Regions from separate parts of the Variovorax terrae genome, predicted to be linked through region 2. Evidence: predicted binding sites of a transcription regulator. Region 2 holds the regulator's gene; each other region holds the start of a gene.

Region 1 (7,179 bases), on a different contig from region 2:
TGGGCGGGCGGCTGGAGGACGCCTACGACGCCACCGGCTGGCTGCTGGTGGGCGTGCTGCAGATCGCAGTGCTGCTGGTGCTGATCGGCCCGCTGCAGCGCTGGCGGCCGGTGGAGCCGGTGACCGACCGCGCCGCCATCCGCACCGACATCCTCTACACCCTGATCCACCGGCTGGGCCTGTTCCGCGTGGCGCTGTTCCTGGGCGTCGCGCCGCTGTTCGACGACCTGTTCGGCTGGCTGCGCATGCAGGGCCTGACCACCTTCCAGATCGACGCGCTGTGGCCCGGCGTGACCGACCATGCGGTGGTGAGCTTCGCGATCTACCTGGTCGTGTTCGATTTCGTCGACTACTGGATCCACCGCGGCCAGCACCAGTTCAACTGGTGGTGGAGCCTGCACTCGCTGCACCATTCGCAGCGCCAGATGACGATGTGGAGCGACAACCGCAACCACCTGCTGGACGACCTGATCCGCGACAGCCTCATCGTGGTGGTGGCGCAGCTCATCGGCGTCGCACCGGGCCAGTTCATCGCCATCGTGGCCTTCACCCAGCTCAGCGAGAGCCTGCAGCACGCCAACCTGCGGCTGTGGTTCGGCCGCATCGGCGAGCGGCTGTGGATCAGCCCGCGCTTTCACCGCATGCACCATGCGATCGGCATCGGGCATGAGTCGGCCGGCCGCGACACGCTGGGGGGCCGCAACTTCGGCGTGCTGCTGCCCTGGTGGGACATGCTGTTTCGCACCGCCGACTTCGAGCTGCGCTACGAGCCCACCGGCGTGCGCGACCAGGTGGAGCAGGGGCGCGACTACGGGCGCGGCTTCTGGGCGCAGCAGTGGCTGGGGCTCAAGCGCCTGCTGGGCCGCGCCTGACGGCGGCGTCCCGGTTATGCTTGGCGCATGAGCCTGCTCCTCGATTCTTTCTGGCGCGCCGTGGCTTACTGCCTGCACCCGCGCGTGATCGCCCTGTCGTTTCTGCCGCTGGTGCTGATGGTGGCGCTGTCGCTGGGCCTGGGCTACTTCTATTGGGACGCGACGCTCGAATGGGTGCGCGGCGCGCTCGACTCCTACTCGCTGCTCAACAATCTGTGGAGCTGGCTGCAGGGCATCGGCGCCGGCAACCTCAAGACCGTGGTGGCGCCGTTGATCGTCATCTTCGTGGTGACGCCGGCGATCGTGCTGCTGTCGCTGCTGGTGGTGGCGGTGATGATGACGCCCGCGCTGGTGTCGATGGTGGCCGAGCGCCGCTTCCCGGCGTTGGAGCGCAAGAAGGGCGGCTCGCTGCTGGTCAGCATCTTCTGGTCGCTCGGCTCCACGCTGCTGGCGGCGATCGCGCTGGTGGTCTCGGTGCCGCTGTGGCTGGTGCCGCCGCTGATCCTGGTGCTGCCGCCGCTGATCTGGGGCTGGCTGACCTACCGCGTGATGACCTTCGATGCGCTGGCCGACCATGCCAGCAAGGAGGAGCGCCGCGAGATCTTCCGTAGCCACCGCGGCTGGCTGCTGGGCATCGGCATCCTCACCGGCTACCTTGGCGCCGCGCCCAGCATCGTCTGGGCCTCGGGCGCGCTGTTCGCGGCGGCCTTCGTGATCCTGGTGCCGGTGGCGATCTGGATCTACACGCTGGTGTTCGCGTTCTCCTCGCTCTGGTTTGCGCACTACTGCCTGGCAGCCCTGGAAGAGTTGCGCAGAAGCCGTGCCGCCGCGGCGCCCGAAGAGGCCGCGCCGCCGCTGTCGTTGCCCGCCGCTCAGCCGGCGGGCGACAACCCTGTTCCGCGGATCGGCGCCGACGCGCCTTTCTAGCGGTATTTCACCCTGGCCACCATGAACGCACCCCAACATCCGCCCGCGCCCAGCTTCGGGCTCATCATCGTCGGCGACGAAATCCTTTCCGGCAAGCGCGCCGACAAGCACCTGCCCAAGGTGATCGAGCTGCTCAACGCGCGCGGGCTGTCGCTGGCCTGGGCCGAGTACGTGGGCGATTCGCCCGCGCGCATCACCGCCACGCTGGCGCGCGCCTTTGCCTCGGGCGACGTGGTGTTCTCCACCGGCGGCATCGGCGCCACGCCCGACGACCACACGCGCCAGTGCGCCGCGGCGGCGCTGGGCGTGCCGCTGCAGCTGCACCCGCAGGCCGAGGCGCTGATCCGCGAGCGCATGCAGGACACCGCGCGCGAGCAAGGCATTGCCTACGAGCCCGACCGCGCCGACAACGTCCACCGCCTCAACATGGGCGTGTTCCCGCAGGGCGCGCAGATCATTCCCAATCCCTACAACAAGATTCCCGGTTTTTCCTGCGCCGGCGCGGCGGGCGGGGCGGTGCATTTCGCGCCGGGCTTCCCGGTGATGGCCTGGCCCATGATCGAATGGGTGCTCGACCACCACTACGCGCACCTGTTCCAGCACGCGGCCTGGATCGAGAAGTCGGTGATCGTGTTCGGCGCCATGGAGGCCACCCTGACGCCGCTGATGGAGGACATCGAGCGCATCCACGCCGGGGTCAAGGTGTTCAGCCTGCCCAGCGTGGACCACCCGACCTACGGGCGGCACATCGAGCTGGGCGTCAAGGGCGAGCCGGGCCTGGTCGAGCAGGCCTATCCGGCGCTGCTGGCGGGCCTGCACGGCTTCAAGGCCAGGCTTGGCCCCGAATTGGTGCGCTCATAAAAACGCACCTTGAAGGTGCGTTGGCGAAATGCACCAAAATGGGTCTCAAATGCGGGCTTTTTAGCACGATCCCATGCGAAAACCAGGGTCGCATCAAGGCACAATGGCTGGTTTCGCGAGCCGGGGGAATGCACCAGCTTTGGCACAAAAACTGCATTCCCAGGCGCATCCGCAAATTTTCAGCAACCATCCAACCAGGAGAACCTGATGGCCAAGACCGTCGCAGACGTGATGAAACTGGTGAAGGAAAACGAAGTCAAGTTTGTCGACTTCCGCTTCACCGATACCCGTGGCAAGGAACAGCACGTGACCGTGCCCGTTTCCCACTTCGACGAAGACAAGTTCTCGTCGGGCCATGCGTTTGACGGTTCGTCCGTTGCCGGCTGGAAGGGCATCGAAGCCTCCGACATGCTGCTCATGCCGGACCCGAACACGGCCAACATCGATCCCTTCTTCGAAGAAACCACGCTGTTCCTGACCTGCGACGTGCTCGAACCCGGCGACGGCAAGGCCTATGACCGCGACCCGCGTTCCATCGCCAAGCGCGCCGAAGCCTACCTCAAGGCCTCCGGCCTGGGCGATACCGCCTTCTTCGGCCCGGAACCCGAATTCTTCATCTTCGACGACGTGCGCTGGGCCAACGACATGTCGGGCTCGTTCTACAAGATCGACGAATACGAAGCCCCGTGGAACACCGGTAAGAAGCTCGAAGGCGGCAACAAGGGCCACCGCCCCACCGTCAAGGGCGGCTACTTCCCCGTGCCCCCGGTCGACAGCACGCAGGACATGCGCGCCGAGATGTCGCTGATCCTCGAATCGCTGGGCATCCCGGTCGAGGTGTTCCACCACGAAGTGGCGGGCGCCGGCCAGAACGAGATCGGCACCAAGTTCAGCACGCTGGTGCAGCGCGCCGACTGGACCCTGCTGCTCAAGTACGTGGTGCAGAACGTCGCCCACGCCTACGGCAAGACCGCGACCTTCATGCCCAAGCCCATCGTGGGCGACAACGGCTCCGGCATGCACGTGCACCAGTCGATCTGGAAGGACGGCAAGAACCTGTTCGCCGGTGACGGCTATGCCGGCCTGAGCGATTTCGCGCTGTACTACATCGGCGGCATCATCAAGCACGCGCGCGCGCTGAATGCCATCACCAACCCCGGCACCAACAGCTACAAGCGCCTGGTGCCCGGCTACGAAGCCCCGGTGAAGCTGGCCTACTCGGCCAAGAACCGCTCGGCCTCGATCCGCATCCCGTATGTGGCCAACCCGAAGGGCCGCCGCATCGAGGCGCGCTTCCCCGATCCGCTGGCCAACCCGTACCTGTGCTTCTCGGCGCTGATGATGGCCGGCCTGGACGGCGTGGAAAACAAGATCCACCCGGGCGAAGCCGCCACCAAGGACCTGTACCACCTGCCGCCCGAGGAAGACGCGAAGGTGCCGACCGTGTGCCACAGCCTCGATCAGGCGCTGGACTACTTGGACAAGGGCCGCAGCTTCCTGACCAAGGGCGGCGTGTTCACCGACACCATGATCGACGCCTACATCGAGCTCAAGATGCAGGAGGTCACGCGCTTCCGCATGGCGACCCACCCGGTGGAATTCGACATGTACTACTCGCTGTAATCCGGCGCGTTGCCTGTGGCATGAAAAGGACGGCATATGCCGTCCTTTTTCTTTTTGAATCAAAGGGTTATTTTGTATTTCTAAGGAAAAGCGCGATACTGGCAGACCGTCCCTGCATTTTTTGCAATGCGAGGAGAAGAGCATGAGATACGCGTTATTGATTCCCGTGCTTGCTGCATTTTTCACAGCAGGCAGTCACAGCCAGGACCGCATCTACCGCTGCGGCAATGAATACACCAACAATGCCGCCGAGGCCCAGTCCCGCGGCTGCAAGGTGGTGGAAGGCGGCAACGTCACCGTGGTGCAGGGCACGCGCGTGCCGGCCGGGCAGGTGCGCGTGGCCGCGGCGCCGGCGGCGGCCGGGCCGCGCGTGGATTCGGCCGACCAGCGCGCGCGCGATTCCGAAGCCCGCGCCATCCTCGAGGCCGAACTCAAGAAGGCCGAGGCCCGCCAGGCCGAGCTGCTCAAGGAATACAACGACGGCGAGCCCGAGAAGCAGGGTGCCGAGGGGCGCAACTACCAGAAGTACCTGGACCGCGTGGCCGAGCTCAAGGCCAGCATCGCCCGCAACGAAAGCGACATCGCGGGCATCAAGCGCGAGCTGGGCCGCGTTCCTGCGTCAAAATAAGTGGCTTGAACAAGCCCACTTCCCCGCCCGCGTACTTTCAACCGTTCGATCTCCTGGCCACGCTGGTCGCCGTGGTGCGCAGCGATGGCTCGGTGCTGTTCGCCAACTCGGCACTCGAAGACGCCCTGGGCACCTCGCGCCGCACCATCGAAGGCTCGCAACTGCCCGACTGCTTCACCGAACCGCAGATCCTGCAGAACGCGCTCGAAGGCGCGGGCAGCAATGAGTTCGCCGCGCTGCGCTACGACGCTTGGCTCAAGCGCCTGAACCACGATCCGCTGCCCGTGCATGTGATCGTGGCGCAGACCGAGCGGCCGGGCGAGATCATCGTGGAGCTGCTGCCGCTCGAAGCCCAGGCCAAGCAGGACCGAGAGGAGCGCCTGATCGACCAGGCCCAGGCCAACAAGGAGCTGATCCGCAACCTCGCGCACGAGATCAAGAACCCGCTGGGCGGCATCCGCGGCGCGGCGCAGCTGCTGCAGATGGAGATTGACTCCAGGGACCTGACCGAGTACACCCAGGTCATCATCCACGAGGCCGACCGGCTGCAGACGCTGGTCGACCGGCTGCTGGCGCCGCACCGCCGCCCGCACGTGGTGGGCGACGTCAACATCCACGAGGTCTGCGAGCGGGTGCGCTCGCTGATCCTGGCCGAGTTTCCACGCGGGCTGAAGGTGGTTCGTGAATACGACATTTCGATTCCCGAGTTCCGCGGCGACCGCGAGCAGCTGATCCAGGCCGTGCTCAACATCGCCCACAACGCCTGCCAGGCCCTGGCCGAACGCATCGCGGCGGGCGATGCGCAACTGGTGTTCCGCACGCGGATCGCCCGGCAGGTGACATTCGGTAAGCAGCGCTATCGACTGGCATTGGAATTGCATGTCATCGACAACGGGCCCGGCGTGCCGGACTCGATCAAAGACCGCATCTTCTACCCGCTGGTGTCGGGCCGGGAAGGCGGCTCAGGGCTGGGGCTGACGTTGGCGCAAACCTTCGTGCAGCAGCACCATGGCTTGATCGAGTGCGAAAGCGTGGCGGGCCGGACGGATTTCAAGATACTGATTCCGCTGCCCTGACTGATTGAGTTCGATACCAAGGTGACTAAAACACATGAAGCCGATCTGGATAGTAGACGACGACCAATCCATCCGCTTCGTGCTGGAGAAGGCCCTGCTCCGCGAAGAACTGCCCACGCGCAGCTTCACCAACCCGCGTGAAGTGCTGCAGGCGCTCGAAGACGCCACGGACGAGGACGGCCCGCAGGTCCTGGTGAGCGACATCCGCATGCCGGGCGGCTCGGGGCTGGAGCTGCTGGACAAGGTCAAGGAGAAGCTGCCGGGCCTGCCCGTCATCATCATGACCGCGTTCTCCGACCTCGACAGCGCCGTCTCGGCTTTCCAGGGCGGCGCGTTCGAATACCTGCCCAAGCCATTTGACCTGCCCAAGGCGGTGGAGCTGATCCGCCGTGCGGTGGAAGAGAGCCAGCGCGAGGAAGTGGCCGAGGAGCGCATGGCTGCCGCGCCCGAGATGCTGGGCCAGGCCCCGGCGATGCAGGACGTGTTCCGCGCCATCGGGCGCCTCTCGCAGAGCAACGTCACGGTGATGATCACCGGCGAATCGGGTTCGGGCAAGGAGCTGGTGGCGCGCGCGCTGCACAAGCATTCGCCGCGCGCCAGCGGGCCCTTCGTGGCGATCAACACCGCGGCCATCCCCAAGGACCTGCTGGAGAGCGAGTTGTTCGGCCACGAGCGCGGCGCCTTCACTGGCGCGCAGACCATGCGCCGCGGCCGCTTCGAGCAGGCCGAGGGCGGCACGCTGTTCCTTGATGAGATCGGCGACATGCCGTTCGATTTGCAGACGCGCCTGCTGCGCGTGCTCAGCGACGGCCACTTCTACCGCGTGGGCGGCCACAACGCCGTCAAGGCCCATGTGCGCGTGATCGCCGCCACGCACCAGGACCTGGAGCAGCGCGTCAAGGAAGGCGTGTTCCGCGAAGACCTGTTCCACCGCCTCAACGTGATCCGCCTGCGCCTGCCGGCGCTGCGCGAGCGCAGGGAAGACGTGCCCATGCTCACGCGCCACTTCCTGCAGCAAAGCGCCAAGCAGCTCGGTGTGGAGCCCAAGCGCATTTCCGATGCTGCGCTGGCCTTGCTCGGCGCCTTTGGTTTCCCGGGCAATGTGCGGCAGCTCGAAAACATCTGCCACTGGCTGACCGTGATGGCGCCGGCGCAAGTGATCGAGCCCAAGGACCTGCCGCCCGAGGTGGCC
Region 2 (7,179 bases):
CGCCGGCTCCGGCAGCCCCGCCACCGTGGCGCGGCTGGCCGGCGGCGCGGCGGAGAACCTGCGCCGCTTCATCGCCGGCCAGCCCCTGCTGCACCAGGTGGCGGGCTGACGCGCCGGGCCGCCCCTTCCGATCCGATCCAAGGAGACAACTTCATGACCACCCGCCGCCATTTCGTCCGCTCCGTGGCCGCCGCCACGGCGCTGCCCGCCATGCTCGCCCCCTGGGCCGCGCGCGCCCAGAACACCACCCCGCCGATCAAGCAGCTGACCCTGGTCGTTCCGTTCCCGGCCGGCGGCGCCACCGATGCCGTGGCGCGGCTGGTGGCCGAGAACGGCCTGCGCGGCCGCTATGCCGAGAACGTGGTGGTGGAGAACCGCGCGGGCGCCGGCGGACGCGTGGGCGTCGAGTACGTGAAGAACCGCCCGGCCGACGGCAGCACCATGCTCTATACGCCGACCTTCCCGATCTCGATCTTCCCGCACATCTACAAGAAGCTCAGCTATGACGCGATGGCCGACTTCACGCCCGTGGCCCCGACCTCCAAGGGCATGCTGGGCCTGGCGATCGGGCCGGGCGTGCCCGCCAGCGTCACGACGCTGGCCGAGTTCGTGGCCTGGTGCAAGGCGAATCCGGCCCGCTCCAACTTCGGCACGGCCAGCGGCTCGAGCCAGCATTTCGCCGGCGTGATGTTCAGCCGCGCCGCGGGCATCGAGCTGCGCCTGGTGCCCTACAAAGGCGGCGCGCCGGCCGTGGTGGACCTGCTGGGCGGCCACGTCAGCTCCACGGTGAGCCCGCTGCCGGAGATCATTCCACACGCGGCCGACGGCAAGCTCCGCATCCTCGCGGTCACCGGCAGCAAGCGCTCGCGCTTCCTGCCGAACGTGCCGACGATGGTGGAGTCGGGCTACCGCGACGTGGTGTTCCAGGACTGGTCGGGTGTGCTCGCCCCGGCGAAGACGGCGCCCGAGCTGGTGGCGCGCGCCAATGCCGCGATCTCGGGCTATGTGCGCTCGGACAAGGGCATCGAGGCCCTGGCCCAGCTCGGCACCGAGGCCGATGCGCAGGGCGTGGCCGAGTTCGGCGCCGCGGTCAAGTCGAGCTGGGAACGCTACCGCGCGATCGTGCAGTCGACCGGGTTCACCGCGGAAGACTGAGCGGCGCCGCGGCGCGCCCTTCACCTGCTGGAACGTCCTCCCCTCCTCGCTGAGGCGGCGCGCCGGGGTGCGCGACGAGCAGTCGAGCCGGCCGCCGCTACAGCGCCTTGCGCAGGTTGGCGGGCGCGATGCGCAGCGCCTCGCGGTACTTGGCCACCGTGCGGCGCGCGCACTCGATGCCCTGCTCCTTGAGCATCTCGGAAATCTGGTTGTCCGACAGCGGCTTCTTCGTGCTCTCGGAGGCCACGAACTGCTTGATCAGCGCGCGCACCGCGGTGCTGGAGGCGTTGCCGCCAGTCTCGGTGCCCAGGGCCGAGCCGAAGAAGTATTTGAGCTCGAACGTGCCGTAGGGCGTGGCCATGTACTTGGCGGTGGTCACGCGCGAGATGGTGGACTCGTGCAGGCCCAGCTCGTCGGCGATCTCGCGCAGCACCAGCGGGCGCATCGCCAGCTCGCCGTGCACGAAGAAGTTCTTCTGGCGCTCGACGATGGCGTTGGAGACGCGCAGGATGGTGTCGAAGCGCTGCTGGATGTTCTTGATGAACCAGCGCGCCTCCTGCAGCCGCTGCTGCAGCGCCTGGTGGCCCTCGCCCTTGTGCGACTTGAGCGCGTTGGCGTAGATGTCGTGCACCTTCAGGCGTGGCATCACGTCGGGGTTGAGCTGCACGCGAAAGCGCACCTGCGCGCCGCGCCCCGCCTTGACCACGATCACGTCGGGCACGATGATGTTGCGCTCCACGTCGACGAAGCGCCGCCCCGGCTTGGGCTCGAGCCGGGTGATGAGCGGGATCGCGGCCCGCACGTCGGCCTCGCTGTGGCCGCACAGCTGGGCCAGGCGCTTCACATCGCGCCGCGCCAGCAGCTCGATCGGCAGGGCGCACAGCGCCAGGGCGGTATCGCGGTCCGGCACGGTGCGCGGCAGGGCGTTCAGCTGCAGCGTCAGGCACTCGCTAAGCGTGCGTGCGCCCACCCCGGTGGGCTCCAGGTGCTGCAGCAGGTGCAGCGCCACCGTGAAGCGGTGCACCAACTCCTCGCCCTGTTCCAGGTCGTCGCCGGCCAGGCTGACGGCCAGCGCCTCGAGCGAGTCTTCCAGGTAGCCATCGTCGTTGAGCGACTCGATCAGGAAGCTCAGGGCGGCCCGGTCGGTGTCGTCCAGGCGCAGCGCCAGCGCCTGGCGGTGCAGATGGCTTTGCAGCGATTCCTGGCTGCGCGCGAGTTCGGTGGCGTCGACGTCGTCGCCGTCATGGTTGTTGTTCTTGCGCGCGGGCGCGTCGCCGCCCCATTCGCTGTCGTCGGGGGCGATGTCGATGCCGCCATCGCCCTCCCAATCCGGCGCATCCTCGGCCGCCGCCGGGTTTTCTGAATCATTGGGAGCAGAGGTCCCTGTGTCGCCTTGATAGTTTGCTATCGAATCAGGAGCAACCTCGGCCTCGTGGCCGTCGTCCTGCGCCGGCGCATCGGCCTGCGCGAGGCCGAACTCCTCGCGCGGCGCCTCGTCCAGCGTGAGTTCGAGAAAGGGGTTGTCGTCGAGCATCTGCTCGACTTCCTGGCTCAGCTCGAGCGTGGACAGCTGCAGCAGCCGGATCGACTGCTGCAGCTGCGGCGTGAGCGCCAGGTGCTGCGAGACGCGAAGGGAAAGGCCTTGTTTCACGGCAGCTGCGGCCCCGCGGCCAAAGGCAGCGAACGGCCGCTCTCCGAGCAAGTGCGGCGGCCGCGCGCCATGGGCAGACAGCGGGCGGAAGCCATCACATCCTGAAATGCTCGCCGAGGTACACGCGGCGTACGTCGGCGTTGTTGACGATCTCCGAGGGCGTGCCCTGGGCCAGCACGTGGCCGTCGCTGATGATGTAGGCGTGGTCGCAGATGCCCAGGGTCTCGCGCACGTTGTGGTCGGTGATGAGCACGCCGATGCCGCGCGACTTCAGGAAGCCGATGATGCGCTGGATCTCGATCACGGCGATCGGGTCGATGCCGGCGAACGGCTCGTCCAGCAGGATGAAGCGCGGCTGGGTGGCCAGCGCGCGCGCAATCTCCACGCGGCGGCGCTCGCCGCCCGACAGCGCCAGCGCCGGCGAATCGCGCAGGTGCTCCACGCGCAGGTCCTGCAGCAGCGCGGTCAGGCGCCGCTCGATCTCCTCGTGGCGCAACGGCTGGCCGGCTTCGTCGTTCTGCAGTTCCAGCACGGCGCGCACGTTGTCCTCGACACTGAGCTTGCGGAAGATCGAGGCCTCCTGCGGCAGATAGGACAGGCCCAGCCGCGAGCGGCGGTGGATCGGCATGTGGCCGACCGGCTGGCCGTCGATGCTGATGTCGCCGGCGTCGGCGCGCACCAGGCCCACGATCATGTAGAACGAGGTGGTCTTGCCCGCGCCGTTGGGCCCGAGCAGGCCGACGACCTCGCCCTTCTGCACGCCCAGCGAAACATCCTTGACCACCTTGCGGCTGCCATAGGACTTCTGCAGGTGGCGCGCCTCGAGCCGGCTGGTGGCGGCCGCTTCCGCGTTCGCCGCCGTCACCGCTTCTCCCCGCCCAGGTTGGTGCTGGGGCGCAGCGCGGCGGGCGGCGGGGCCGACGGCACGGGCGCCGAAGGGTCGACCTTGGGGGTCAGCATGGCACGGATGCGCCCGTTGCCGCTGGCCGGCGCCCCCTGGGCGCCCTGGGGAGAGCCATCCACGGTGAAGACATCGGTGCTGTTTTCGTAGACGATCAGGCTGCCCGTCATTTCGTCGTTCAGCGTGGTGCCCTTGTAGCGGCGCAGCTCCGCGCGCCGGATCAGCTTGACGTTGTCGGCCTTGCTGTCGTACTCGATCAGTTCGCCCTCGCCCTCGATGTATTCGTCCACACCCTCGCGCTTTTGCCGGTAGAACGCCAGCCTGCCGGGCTCGGCCGTGACGGTGCCGTACTGGTAGCCTTCCGGGTCCTGGCGCACGTCGATGCGCGCGCCGCGGATCACGATGGTGCCCTTGGTCGCCACCACCCGGCCCGTGAAGATGCTGGTCTGGCTGAGATCGTCGTAGCGCAGGGCGTCGGCCTCGACGTTCATGGGCTTGTTGCGATCCGCTTTTTCGGCGCTGGCACCGCCTGCAACCAAGGCACACACGACAAACAGAACAGGAAGGACGTAAGTTTTGTTCATAAAGGCACGAATCTTGCTGCTGATTGTAGCGGCCAGATAGGGCGCGCCCAAGAAAAAGCCCGCTGATGCGGGCCATTTCTCGGGGAAGGTTGGAGCCTCAGGCGCCCTTGCGCGCCTCGCCGATCAGGAAATCGGTGACCTGGAGGGCGCGCTCCATGTTGCCGGCCAGCGAGCCGTCGGTGTAGAAGCGGCCGGCGATGCCCAGGGCGGGCACGCCCTGCACCTTGTAGGCGTCCTGCAGCTGCGTGGCGCGGCGCGCCTTGGTCGTCACCGAGAACGAATTGAAGAGCTCCAGGAACTTGGCCTTGTCCACGCCCTGCTTGGCCACCCAGTTGGCGATCGGCTCCTGGGTGGTGAGCGGCTGGCGCTCCACATGGATGGCGTAGAACACCTTGGCCTGCAGTTCGTCGACCTTGCCCAGGGCTTCGAGCGCGTAGAACAGGCGCTGCTGGGGCACGAAATCGTCGCGGAAGGCCACCGGCACCCGCTTGAACGACACGTCCTTGGGGATGGACTTGACCCAGGCCTCGAGCTTGGGCTCGAAGGCGTTGCAGTGCGGGCAGCTGTACCAGAAGAACTCGATCACCTCCACCTTGCCTTGCGGCGCCTCGACCGGCACGCGCTTGTCCAGCGCGACGTAGTCGGTTCCCTCCGCGGGCTTCTTGCCCTGGGCATGGGCCGCGGGCAGCGCCAGCGTGGAGGCGGCCAGCGCGGAAGCGGCAGCCCAAGAAAATTCACGACGTTTCATTGATTCACACTCCTGTCTGTTTACCAGAGCAACGGCACGCGCCGAAGTTCCCGCCTCGGCCGCCGGATCGATGCAGCCACCCGCTCAACGCTGCACGCGCACCAGCGCCGTCTCCATGCCGCCGCCATCGAGCTTTTCCTTGGTCTTGTCGGCATCTTCCTTCTTGTCGAACGGTCCCACGCGCACCCGGAACACGGTGCGGCCCGACTGCTCGCGCTCGGTCACCTTGGACTCCACGCCGATCAATGACAGCTTGGCGCGCTGGGCTTCGGCATCCTCGGCGGTGCGGTAGGCACCGGCCTGCACGAAATACGTGAACGGATCGGCCCCGCCGCCCGCCGCGGCCGCGCGGGCCTGGGCCAGGTCGCCCAGCGGGTCGGCCGAAGCCGGCTTGCCCTCGGAGCGGCCGGCCGGGACGGCGGCGACCGCCGGCCTGGCCGCGGATGCGGCCGGTGCGACAGGCGCCACTGGTGGCGCCACGCCCACCGCACCCGAGGCCGCCGGCGCGGGCGGACGGACCGGGTTCTTGCCGTACAGCGGCGTGTTCGGGTCCCAGTCCTTGTTCTTCTTGGCCTCGGCCGCATCCTGCTCGGCGCTGCGGGTCTGGCCCTTGTTGACGAACGGCACGGGCACCTTGGTCACATAGACCGCCACGGCCAGCGCCGCGCCCAGGCCGATCACTATTCCGATGACCAGCCCGATGAAAGTACCGCCGCGTTGATGCTTCATGTTGTCACTCACATTTTTGCGGGTGCTGACACGCCCAGCACCGCCAGGCCATTGTGCAACACCTGCGCGGTGGCGGCGACCAGGGCCAGCCGGGCCTGTTTCACGGTTTCGTCGTCCACCAGGATGCGCTCGGCATCGTAGTAGCTGTGGTAGCAGGCCGCGAGGTCGCGCAGGTAGAACGTGACGTCGTGCGGCGCGAAGCCCTGGGCGGCCGCGGCCAGCATGTCGGGGTACTTGGCCAGCTGCAGCATCAGGGCCAGGGCCTGCGGGCTTTGCAGCGGGGACAGGTCGACGCCGCCCAGCCGCGCCGCATCGCCGCCGTCCTTGTCCTTCCAGGCCGACAGCACCGAGCAGATGCGCGCATGGGCGTACTGCACGTAGTAGACCGGGTTGTCGTTGTTCTGGGCCAGCGCGAGGTCGACGTCGAAGGTGTACTCGGTGTCGGGCTTGCGCGACAGCAGGAAGAAGCGCACGGCGTCCTTGCCGGTCCACTCGATCAGGTCGCGCAGCGTCACGTAGCTGCCGGCGCGCTTGCCGATCTTGACCTCCTGGCCGTCGCGCATCACGCGCACCATGGTGTGCAGCACGTAGTCGGGGTAGCCCTCGGGAATGCCCACGTTGGCCGCCTGCAGGCCGGCGCGCACGCGCGCGATGGTGCCGTGGTGGTCGGTGCCCTGGATATTGACCACCTTCTGGAAGCCGCGCTCCCATTTGGCGATGTGGTAGGCCACGTCGGGCACGAAGTAGGTGTAGCTGCCGTCGGACTTGCGCATCACGCGGTCCTTGTCGTCGCCGTAGTCGGTGGAGCGCAGCCACAGCGCGCCGTCCTGCTCGTAGGTTTTGCCGGCCTCCTGCAGCCGCTTCACCGTGGCCTCGACCCGGCCGCTGGTGTACAGGCTGGATTCGAGGTAGTAGTTGTCGAACTTCACCTGGAAGGCGCGCAGGTCCAGGTCCTGCTCGTGGCGCAGGTAGGCCACGGCGAACTGGCGGATCGAGTCGAGGTCGTCCACGTCGCCGCTGGCGGTGTATTCGCGGTCGTCCGACTTCACCGTCTTCTTCGCGAGGAAGTCGTTGGCGATGTCCTGGATGTAGTCGCCGTTGTAGGCGGCCTCGGGCCATTGCGCATCGCCGGGCTTGAAACCCCTGGCACGCAGCTGCGTGCTGTTGGCCAGCGTGGCGATCTGCACGCCGGCGTCGTTGTAGTAGAACTCGCGGTACACATCCCAGCCCTGCGTGGCGTACAGGTTGCAGATCGCATCGCCCAGGGCGGCCTGGCGGCCGTGGCCGACATGCAGCGGCCCGGTCGGGTTGGCCGAGACGAACTCGACCATCATGTGCCGGCCGTTCGCCGGCTGGAAGCCGAACTGCTGCGCCTGCGACAGCACTTCCTTCACGACCTGCTGCTTGGCCT
Region 3 (7,179 bases), on a different contig from region 2:
ATCATCGTTTTTGTTGAAGGAGCGGGCCACCTTCGAATCGATGATGAACAGCGCGATCGATGGATGCGCCGCCAGATTCCGGAGATAGCTCGTGGCGTTTTCATACACGTTGCAGGCAGAGGCTGCGTCCGTGACGCGCAGGGTGACGCTGCTCGACGAATCCGGTTTGTATTCCGGATCCTCATGCATCATCCGTTTGCAAATTCCCGTTTCCTTGAACAGATGGATTGAAATATCAAAGGGCTTGATGCCAATGGTCTGGCATTCGCACATCGTCCTGTGCTGGAAGGTGGTGAGCGCGCCATCCTGCGCAAAATTCAGGTCGGCTTCGATGCCGTTGGCTCCGCCGGCCACGGCCCAGCCGATGTAGCGGGAGTTGTTGATGGCGTGAGCGATGTTGTAGTACAGCGGCTGGGCCAGCGCCTGCATGGACAGCAGCAGGGACCACAGGGCGAAAACAAGGGGGCGGCAATACTTCATTTTTATCTCCCGCCCTCACTCGGTACTGGCGCACGACGTGAATTCGCCCGCCTTGTCGAGCGGACAGCCGTAGACGGCCCCGTTGCTGAAGCTGACGATGTACGCGATCAAGCCCCCCTGCCGGGTGCCGATGACCATGTCGGTCGTGTACTCGAAATCCTCGATGGTGAACACGGAGCAGGCGTTGAGATCCCCGCCCTGGCTCGCCACCGTGCAGACCGAGATCGTGCTGTTCAGCGCATTGGCCGCATAGGCGCGTTTCCCGGCGGGATCGAACGACAGCGCGCTGACCGCCGCAAAGGTGCCCTCGCCATCCGAGTTGCGGCACGACACCAGCCCGCCCGTTGCCGACACGCCGCAGATCGCAATGCTGTTCGTGTCTGCATTCGCAATGTAGGCGTGGCTTCTGGCCGGATTGAAGGTCATGGAGGACGGGGCCGTGAAAACACCGTTCCCACGCTCGGCCACACAGCGCTCAAAGTTTCCGGTGGACGGCGAGACCGTGCAGACCGAAATGGACGCATCCCCACCGCTGTTCAGCAGATAGGCATATTCGCCGGAGGCCGTGGCGAGCAGCCGGAGGGTGGCGGGCCGCCCCAGTCCGCCGGGAAGCGGCACCGTGGCACAGCTCTGCAGGACGCCGTTGCCGGCCACCGCACAACGGACGACGCGGCTGTCCGCCAGGACGACGTAGGCCTGCCGTCCGCTCGCATTGAACGCCACCGACCGGGCGTCCTGGATGGCGCCGCCATCGGTGCTCGGCTGGCACGCGGCGAGGCCCAGGCCCGCATCGAGCGCGCAGCTCGTGAGCGAAGCCCCCGCCGCCTGATCGAACAGGAGCGTCTGGGTCCCCGGGTGGATGGCGACATGGTTGACGGCCGCGAGGTGGGGGTTCTTGCGGTTGCTGCAAGCCGCCATGGAGCCATCGGGCTGCAGGCCGCAGGAGGTCAGTGAGTCGTCGTCATTGACCACGAAGAGACGCACCGCCTCTCCCGCGGCGTCGGCTTGCAGGGCGATGGCCTTGGGGCGATAGAACACGCCATCCTCCTGGCTTGAAAAACCACCGGAGTTGCCGTCCCCCCAGCATCCTGAAATCGACAGCACCATGGAAACCAGCCCCAAACAGCGAGCACGCCACCTCATCTTGAATTCCCTCGTCCCACAACCACTTTTAGAACCATTTTCTATACTTCTATAGAGATGGATTTTTCAAATCAAAACAATTGAGCCATGCAGCTTCAATATCGTCAACCCGGCTTTTTCGCATTGAAGGGAATCGCGCTTTGAATGAAGCATCTCGGCGCCGTGGCTGCTTGCTGCAGCGCATGGTGCATCTCCCATGGCGAGGCCGCCCGGGGCCGAGCGCCGCAAAAGTCGCTTTGGCACAACAACTGCATGAGCCCTGTGGCCTGCTGTTTCGGCGGCTTTACACCTCGGTGTGACAATCCAGCGACAAGTGGAAAAACACAACACCTCCCTCTTCGAAGCCGGCGCGCTTGAAGCCCCCGCCCAGTTGGCCTCGGCCCTGGCGGCTCCTGCCGCGCCCGGCCACTACGACGAACTGCGCGGGCAGCGCCGCGACGATGGCCAGGGCGCTCCCAAATCAGTAGCAGAAAATGACCCGCTGGCGCGGACCTGGAGCCAATTCTTCGAACATCTTGGCACCGACGGCTTCGGCGACCTGGACCGCCGCACCGCCAACCTGGAGCGGCAGGTGCGCGACAACGGCATCACCTACAACGTCTATGCCGACCGCCACGGCCCGCAGCGGCCCTGGTCGCTCGACCTGTTTCCGCTGATCCTCTCGCCCGAGAGCTGGCAGCAGATCGAGGCCGGCGTGCAGCAGCGCGTGCGCGTGCTCGACCGCGTGATGGCCGACGTCTACGGCCCGCAGGAGCTGCTGGCCCAGGGCCTGCTGCCGGCGGCGCTGGTGCAGGGCCATCCCGGCTACCTGCGCGCCATGCATGGCGTGCCGCCGGTGGGCGGCACACACCTGCACATCGCGGCCTTCGATCTGGCGCGCGGCCCCGACGGCAACTGGTGGGTGGTGTCGCAGCGCACCCAGGCGCCCTCGGGCCTGGGCTATCTGCTGGAAAACCGCATCATCACCTCGCGCCTGTTTCCGCAGGCCTTCGAGTCCATGCAGGTGCAGCGCCTGGCCGCGAGCTACCGCGCGCTGGTCGATGGCCTCAAGCAGATGAGCCCGGCCGGCGCCGACTCGCACATCGCCCTGCTCACGCCCGGCCCCTACAACGAAACCTATTTCGAGCACGCCTACCTGGCGCGCTACCTCGGCCTCACGCTGGTCGAGGGCAGCGACCTCACGGTGCGCGACCAGCGCCTGTACCTCAAGACCCTGCAGGGCCTGGAGCCGGTGCACGGCCTGCTCAAGCGGCTGGACGACCAGTACCTCGATCCTCTGGAGCTGCGCTCCGACTCCACCCTGGGCGTGCCCGGGCTGCTGCAGGCCATCCGCGCGGGCAACGTGCTGGTGGCCAACGCGCCAGGCTCGGCCTTCCTCGAATCCACCGCGCTGCTGGGCTTCCTGCCGGCGCTGTCGCGCCACCTGCTGGGCGAGGAGCTGCTGCTGCCCGCCCTGCCCACCTGGTGGTGCGGCGAGCGCGCGGCCCTGGAGGAGGTGCTGCCGCAGCTGCGCGACTGCGTGATCAAGCCCACCTACCCGGGCTCGGCCAGCCACGGATCGTTCAATGCCGTGGTGGGGCGCACGCTGTCGCGCCGCGGGCTCGACGAATGGAGCGGCCGCATCCTGCGCCAGGGCGACGAGCACACGGTGCAGGCCTACCTGCCGCTGTCGCAGATGCCCACCTGGCAGGACGAGCGCATCGCGCCGCGCTCGGCCATGCTGCGCGTGTTCGCGCTGTGCGACGGCCCGCAGTCCTGGCACGTGCTGCCCGGCGGGCTGGTGCGCATCGCCACCGCGGGTGAGGAGATCGCCTCCATGCAGCGCGGCGGCAGCAGCGCCGACGCCTGGGCGCTCACGCGCGGCGAGGTCGACCACACCACGATGCTGCAGCCGCCGCTGACGCCGGCCGCGCTGGCGCACCGCAAGCGCCTGGTCACCAGCCGTGCCGCCGAGAACCTGTTCTGGCTGGGTCGCTACACCGAGCGCGCCGAGAACACCCTGCGCCTGGCGCGCCTCACGCTCGAATGCCTCAATGGCGAAGACCAGTCCTCGCCGCCGCTGCTGGCCTGGCTCAACGCGCTGGCCACCGGCAATGCCCTGGTGCGGCCCGGCGTGCCGTCGGCCGCCCAGGCGCGGCGCGTGTTCGAACGCTCGCTGATCGCGGGCCTGGGCGATGCCGACGTCACCAGCGTGGGCTACAACCTGCGCGCGCTCAAGGGCGCGGCCTCGGCCGTGCGCGAGCGGCTGTCGCCCGAGCAGTGGAACGTGATCGTGCGCGCCGAGCACGAGTTCTTCCTGCGCTGCGCCGGGCAGGCCGAGGACGGCGACTACTCCCCGGTGGAGGCATTGCGCGTGCTCGAATCGGCCAGCAGCTACATGGCGGCCATGACCGGCGCGCAAACCGACCGCATGACGCGCGACGACGGCTGGCGCTTGCTGTCCATCGGCCGCCACCTGGAGCGCCTGGGCTTCCTCGCCTCGGCGCTGGCCGAGGGCTTCGAGACCGGCTCGGTGCACGGCGACGGCGGCTTCGAGGCCATGATCTCGCTGTTCGACAGCACCATCACCTTCCACGCGCAGTACCAGCAGCGGCGCGACGTGGCCGCCCTGCTCGACCTGCTGGTGCTCGACCGCGACAACCCGCGCTCGCTCGGCTGGGTGGCGCAGACCCTGCGCGGGCGCCTGGCCAAGCTGGCCGGCAGCGCGCCGGGCGAGCTGAGCGAACTGGCCCTGGGCGTGCCCGACCCCGGCGCCTGGGCGCTGGCGCCGCTGTGCGAGCCCGGCGCCGACGGCGCCCACCGCGCGCTGGTCGAGCGGCTGCAGCAGTGCACCGCGGCGGCCTACCGCGTGTCCGACGAGATCGGCTCGCTGTACTTCACGCACTCGGGCGAGGCCCGCTACAGCGTCGGCGCCTGAGCCCCCCGCGAGGCCCACCATGCTGCTGCACATCGTCCACGACACCCGATACGCCTACACGCCGCCCGTGGAGACGGCGCAGCACATGGCGCACCTGAAGCCGCGGCAGACCGCCACGCAGCAGCTGCTGCGCCACACGCTGACCGTCGAGCCTGCGCCGGCGCAGCAGACCGAGGCGCTCGATGTCTACGGCAACACGCGCTCCTTCTTCTCGCTGCAAAGCGTGCACGACGAACTGCTGGTGCGCGCCGACAGCGTGGTGTCCACCCGCGCCCCCGCGCCGCCCGCGAGCAGCCCGCCCTGGGAGCAGGTGCGCGAGCGTTTCCGCTACCACGCGGGCGCGGCCTACGACGGCGCGGCCGAGTTCGTGTTCGCCTCGCCCTGCGCGCCGCGCCACGAGGCCTTCGCGGCCTATGCGCGGCCGAGCTTCGGCGCCGGCGTGCCGCTGCTGCTGGCCGCGCACGACCTGATGGAGCGCATCCACGGCGACTTCACCTACGAATCGCAGAGCACCGAAGTCAGCACCCCGGCGCTGGAGGCTCTGGCGCAGCGCAAGGGCGTGTGCCAGGATTTCGCCCACATCATGGTGGCCTGCCTGCGCGCCATGGGCCTGAGCGCGCGCTACGTCAGCGGCTACCTGCTGACCGAGCCGCCGCCCGGCCAGCCGCGCCTGATCGGCAGCGACGCCTCGCACGCCTGGGCCTCGGTCTACGTGCCCGGCGCCGAAGGCGGCAGCGGCGTCTGGTGCGACTTCGACCCCACCAACAACCGTGCCCCGGGCGAGGACTACGTGACGCTGGCCACGGGCCGCGACTTCTCCGACGTGTCGCCCGTGCGCGGCGTGATCCACGGCGGCGCGCGCCACACGCTCGACGTGGCCGTCACGGTGCAGCCGTTGGCACAGCCGCTCGCGCAGGCCCGGCCTACAATCTGACGCACCGCCCGCGCTGCGCGGCACACCCGGACTGCTATCGATTCAATAGCAACCGATGACCATCCGGCGCGGACATCCGGCCGATTTCATTCAAAAAAGGAAGCATCATGAGCGTGTACGACAAACTCAAGGAACTGAACATCAGCCTGCCGCCCGTGGCCGTGCCCGCCGCCGCCTACGTGCCCTTCGTGCAGACCGGCAACCTGGTGTTCCTGTCCGGCCACATCGCCAAGAAGGACGGCAAGGCCTGGGCCGGCCAGTTCGGCCGCGACATGACGACCGACGAAGGCAAGGCCGCCGCGCGCGCCGTGGCCGTGGACCTGCTGGGCACGCTGCACGCCGCCGTGGGCGACCTGAACAAGGTCAAGCGCATCGTCAAGCTCATGAGCCTGGTGAACTCCACCGGCGACTTCACCGAGCAGCACCTCGTCACCAACGGCGCGAGCGAGCTGTTCGGCCAGGTGTTCGGCGACAAGGGCGCGCATGCGCGCAGCGCCTTCGGCGTGGCGCAGATTCCGATGGGCGCCTGCGTCGAGATCGAGCTGATCGCGGAGATCGGCTGACACCCGCGCCTGGAGCGACGTGGTGTCGCCCGACGCCATTCGGGGCACGCACCAGAGCATCTGCTCGCGCTCCTTGCCCAGGCGCACGCAGCAGCACCTCACCTGAAAACTACCCCTTGCGCTTGCGCTCCAGCGCGCGCTTGACCTGGCGGCTCTGCTGGCGCTGCGCCTCGGCCTGCTCGCGCGCGCGGCGGCGCTTGCCGACCACGGTGGCGATGGTGCGGGCAATGCCGAAGGCGATGGCGAAGCCCAGCGCGGCCACCACCACGCTCGACAGGCTGAGGCCGTCCATCATTCCACCCTCGCCACGGTCGTGGGCTTGAAGCCGAGGTCGGCCGCCTTGCCCTTGCGCCCGCGTGCGGCGCGGGCGTTGTTGAGGCTGCGGATTTCGAGTGTCTCTTCGCGCTCCTTGCCGCCGCGGCCGATGCCTTCGATGCGCACGCTGCGCGTGTAGGCCGCCGCCCCGGCCAGGGCGTCCTTGGCATCGAGGTCGATCAGCATCAGGCCGCGGCCGCCCTTCTCCATGGCCTTGAGCTCGGCGATCTCGAAAGTCAGGATGCGCCCGCCGGTGGAGGCGCAGGCCACATGCGTGGCCGCTGCCAGCGGCTGCGTGCCCGCCGCGGTGCTCACCGGCAAGCCGGCCACTGGCGAGGGCCGGCACACGGTCTCGCCTTCGCCCACGCTGATGAAGGCCTTGCCACCCTTCTGGCGCGACACCATGCTCTCCACCGTGGCCAGGAAGCCGTAGCCGCCCGAGCCCGACAGCAGCAGCGTGGCGCCCGCTGGGCCCGCGAAGTAGTGCGCGAGCTGGGTGCCCGATTCGAGTTCGATCAGCGTGGTGACGGGTTGGCCGTCGCCGCGCGCGCCGGGCAGCATCGCCACCGCCACCGAGTACACGCGGCCGTTGCTGCCGAACACCAGCAGCTGGTCCACCGTGCGGCACTCGAAGGTGCCGTACAGCCCGTCGCCGGCCTTGAAGGCAAAGCTCGCGGCCTCGTGGCCGTGGCCGCTGCGCGCGCGCACCCAGCCCTTTTGCGAGACCACCACGGTCACCGGCTCGTCCACCACCTTGACCTCGGCCACGGCCTTCTTCTGCTCCTCGATCAGCGTGCGGCGCGGGTCGGCGAACTGCTTGGCGTCGG

The links. The regulator sigma-54, encoded in region 2, starts transcription at its own class of promoters, with help from an activator protein. The targets are predictions, from matches to a motif close to TGGCANGNAANCTGCTTT.
Region 1: the regulator sigma-54 is predicted to act here: its motif matches at 2,801-2,818, upstream of glnA (type I glutamate--ammonia ligase).
Region 3: the regulator sigma-54 is predicted to act here: its motif matches at 1,861-1,878, upstream of MMF98_RS05645 (circularly permuted type 2 ATP-grasp protein).

What each region holds. Positions count from the first base shown of each region.
Region 1 covers NZ_JALGBI010000001.1:2,635,321-2,642,499, reverse strand. Annotated here, with positions in the region: gene MMF98_RS12430 (sterol desaturase family protein) at 1-872, shown strand, start outside; gene MMF98_RS12425 (EI24 domain-containing protein) at 900-1,799, shown strand; gene MMF98_RS12420 (competence/damage-inducible protein A) at 1,821-2,660, shown strand; gene glnA (type I glutamate--ammonia ligase) at 2,868-4,283, shown strand; gene MMF98_RS12410 (hypothetical protein) at 4,426-4,911, shown strand; gene glnL (nitrogen regulation protein NR(II)) at 4,908-5,987, shown strand; gene ntrC (nitrogen regulation protein NR(I)) at 6,022-7,179, shown strand, end outside.
Region 2 covers NZ_JALGBI010000003.1:706,863-714,041, reverse strand. Annotated here, with positions in the region: gene MMF98_RS22745 (D-2-hydroxyacid dehydrogenase) at 1-109, shown strand, start outside; gene MMF98_RS22740 (Bug family tripartite tricarboxylate transporter substrate binding protein) at 154-1,155, shown strand; gene MMF98_RS22735 (RNA polymerase factor sigma-54) at 1,253-2,806, opposite strand; gene lptB (LPS export ABC transporter ATP-binding protein) at 2,901-3,671, opposite strand; gene lptA (lipopolysaccharide transport periplasmic protein LptA) at 3,668-4,291, opposite strand; gene MMF98_RS22720 (thiol:disulfide interchange protein DsbA/DsbL) at 4,389-5,039, opposite strand; gene MMF98_RS22715 (SPOR domain-containing protein) at 5,124-5,768, opposite strand; gene argS (arginine--tRNA ligase) at 5,777-7,179, opposite strand, start outside.
Region 3 covers NZ_JALGBI010000001.1:1,188,777-1,195,955, reverse strand. Annotated here, with positions in the region: gene MMF98_RS05655 (PI-PLC domain-containing protein) at 1-480, opposite strand, end outside; gene MMF98_RS05650 (lactonase family protein) at 496-1,587, opposite strand; gene MMF98_RS05645 (circularly permuted type 2 ATP-grasp protein) at 1,937-4,540, shown strand; gene MMF98_RS05640 (transglutaminase family protein) at 4,560-5,474, shown strand; gene MMF98_RS05635 (RidA family protein) at 5,582-6,037, shown strand; gene MMF98_RS05630 (hypothetical protein) at 6,147-6,332, opposite strand; gene parC (DNA topoisomerase IV subunit A) at 6,329-7,179, opposite strand, start outside.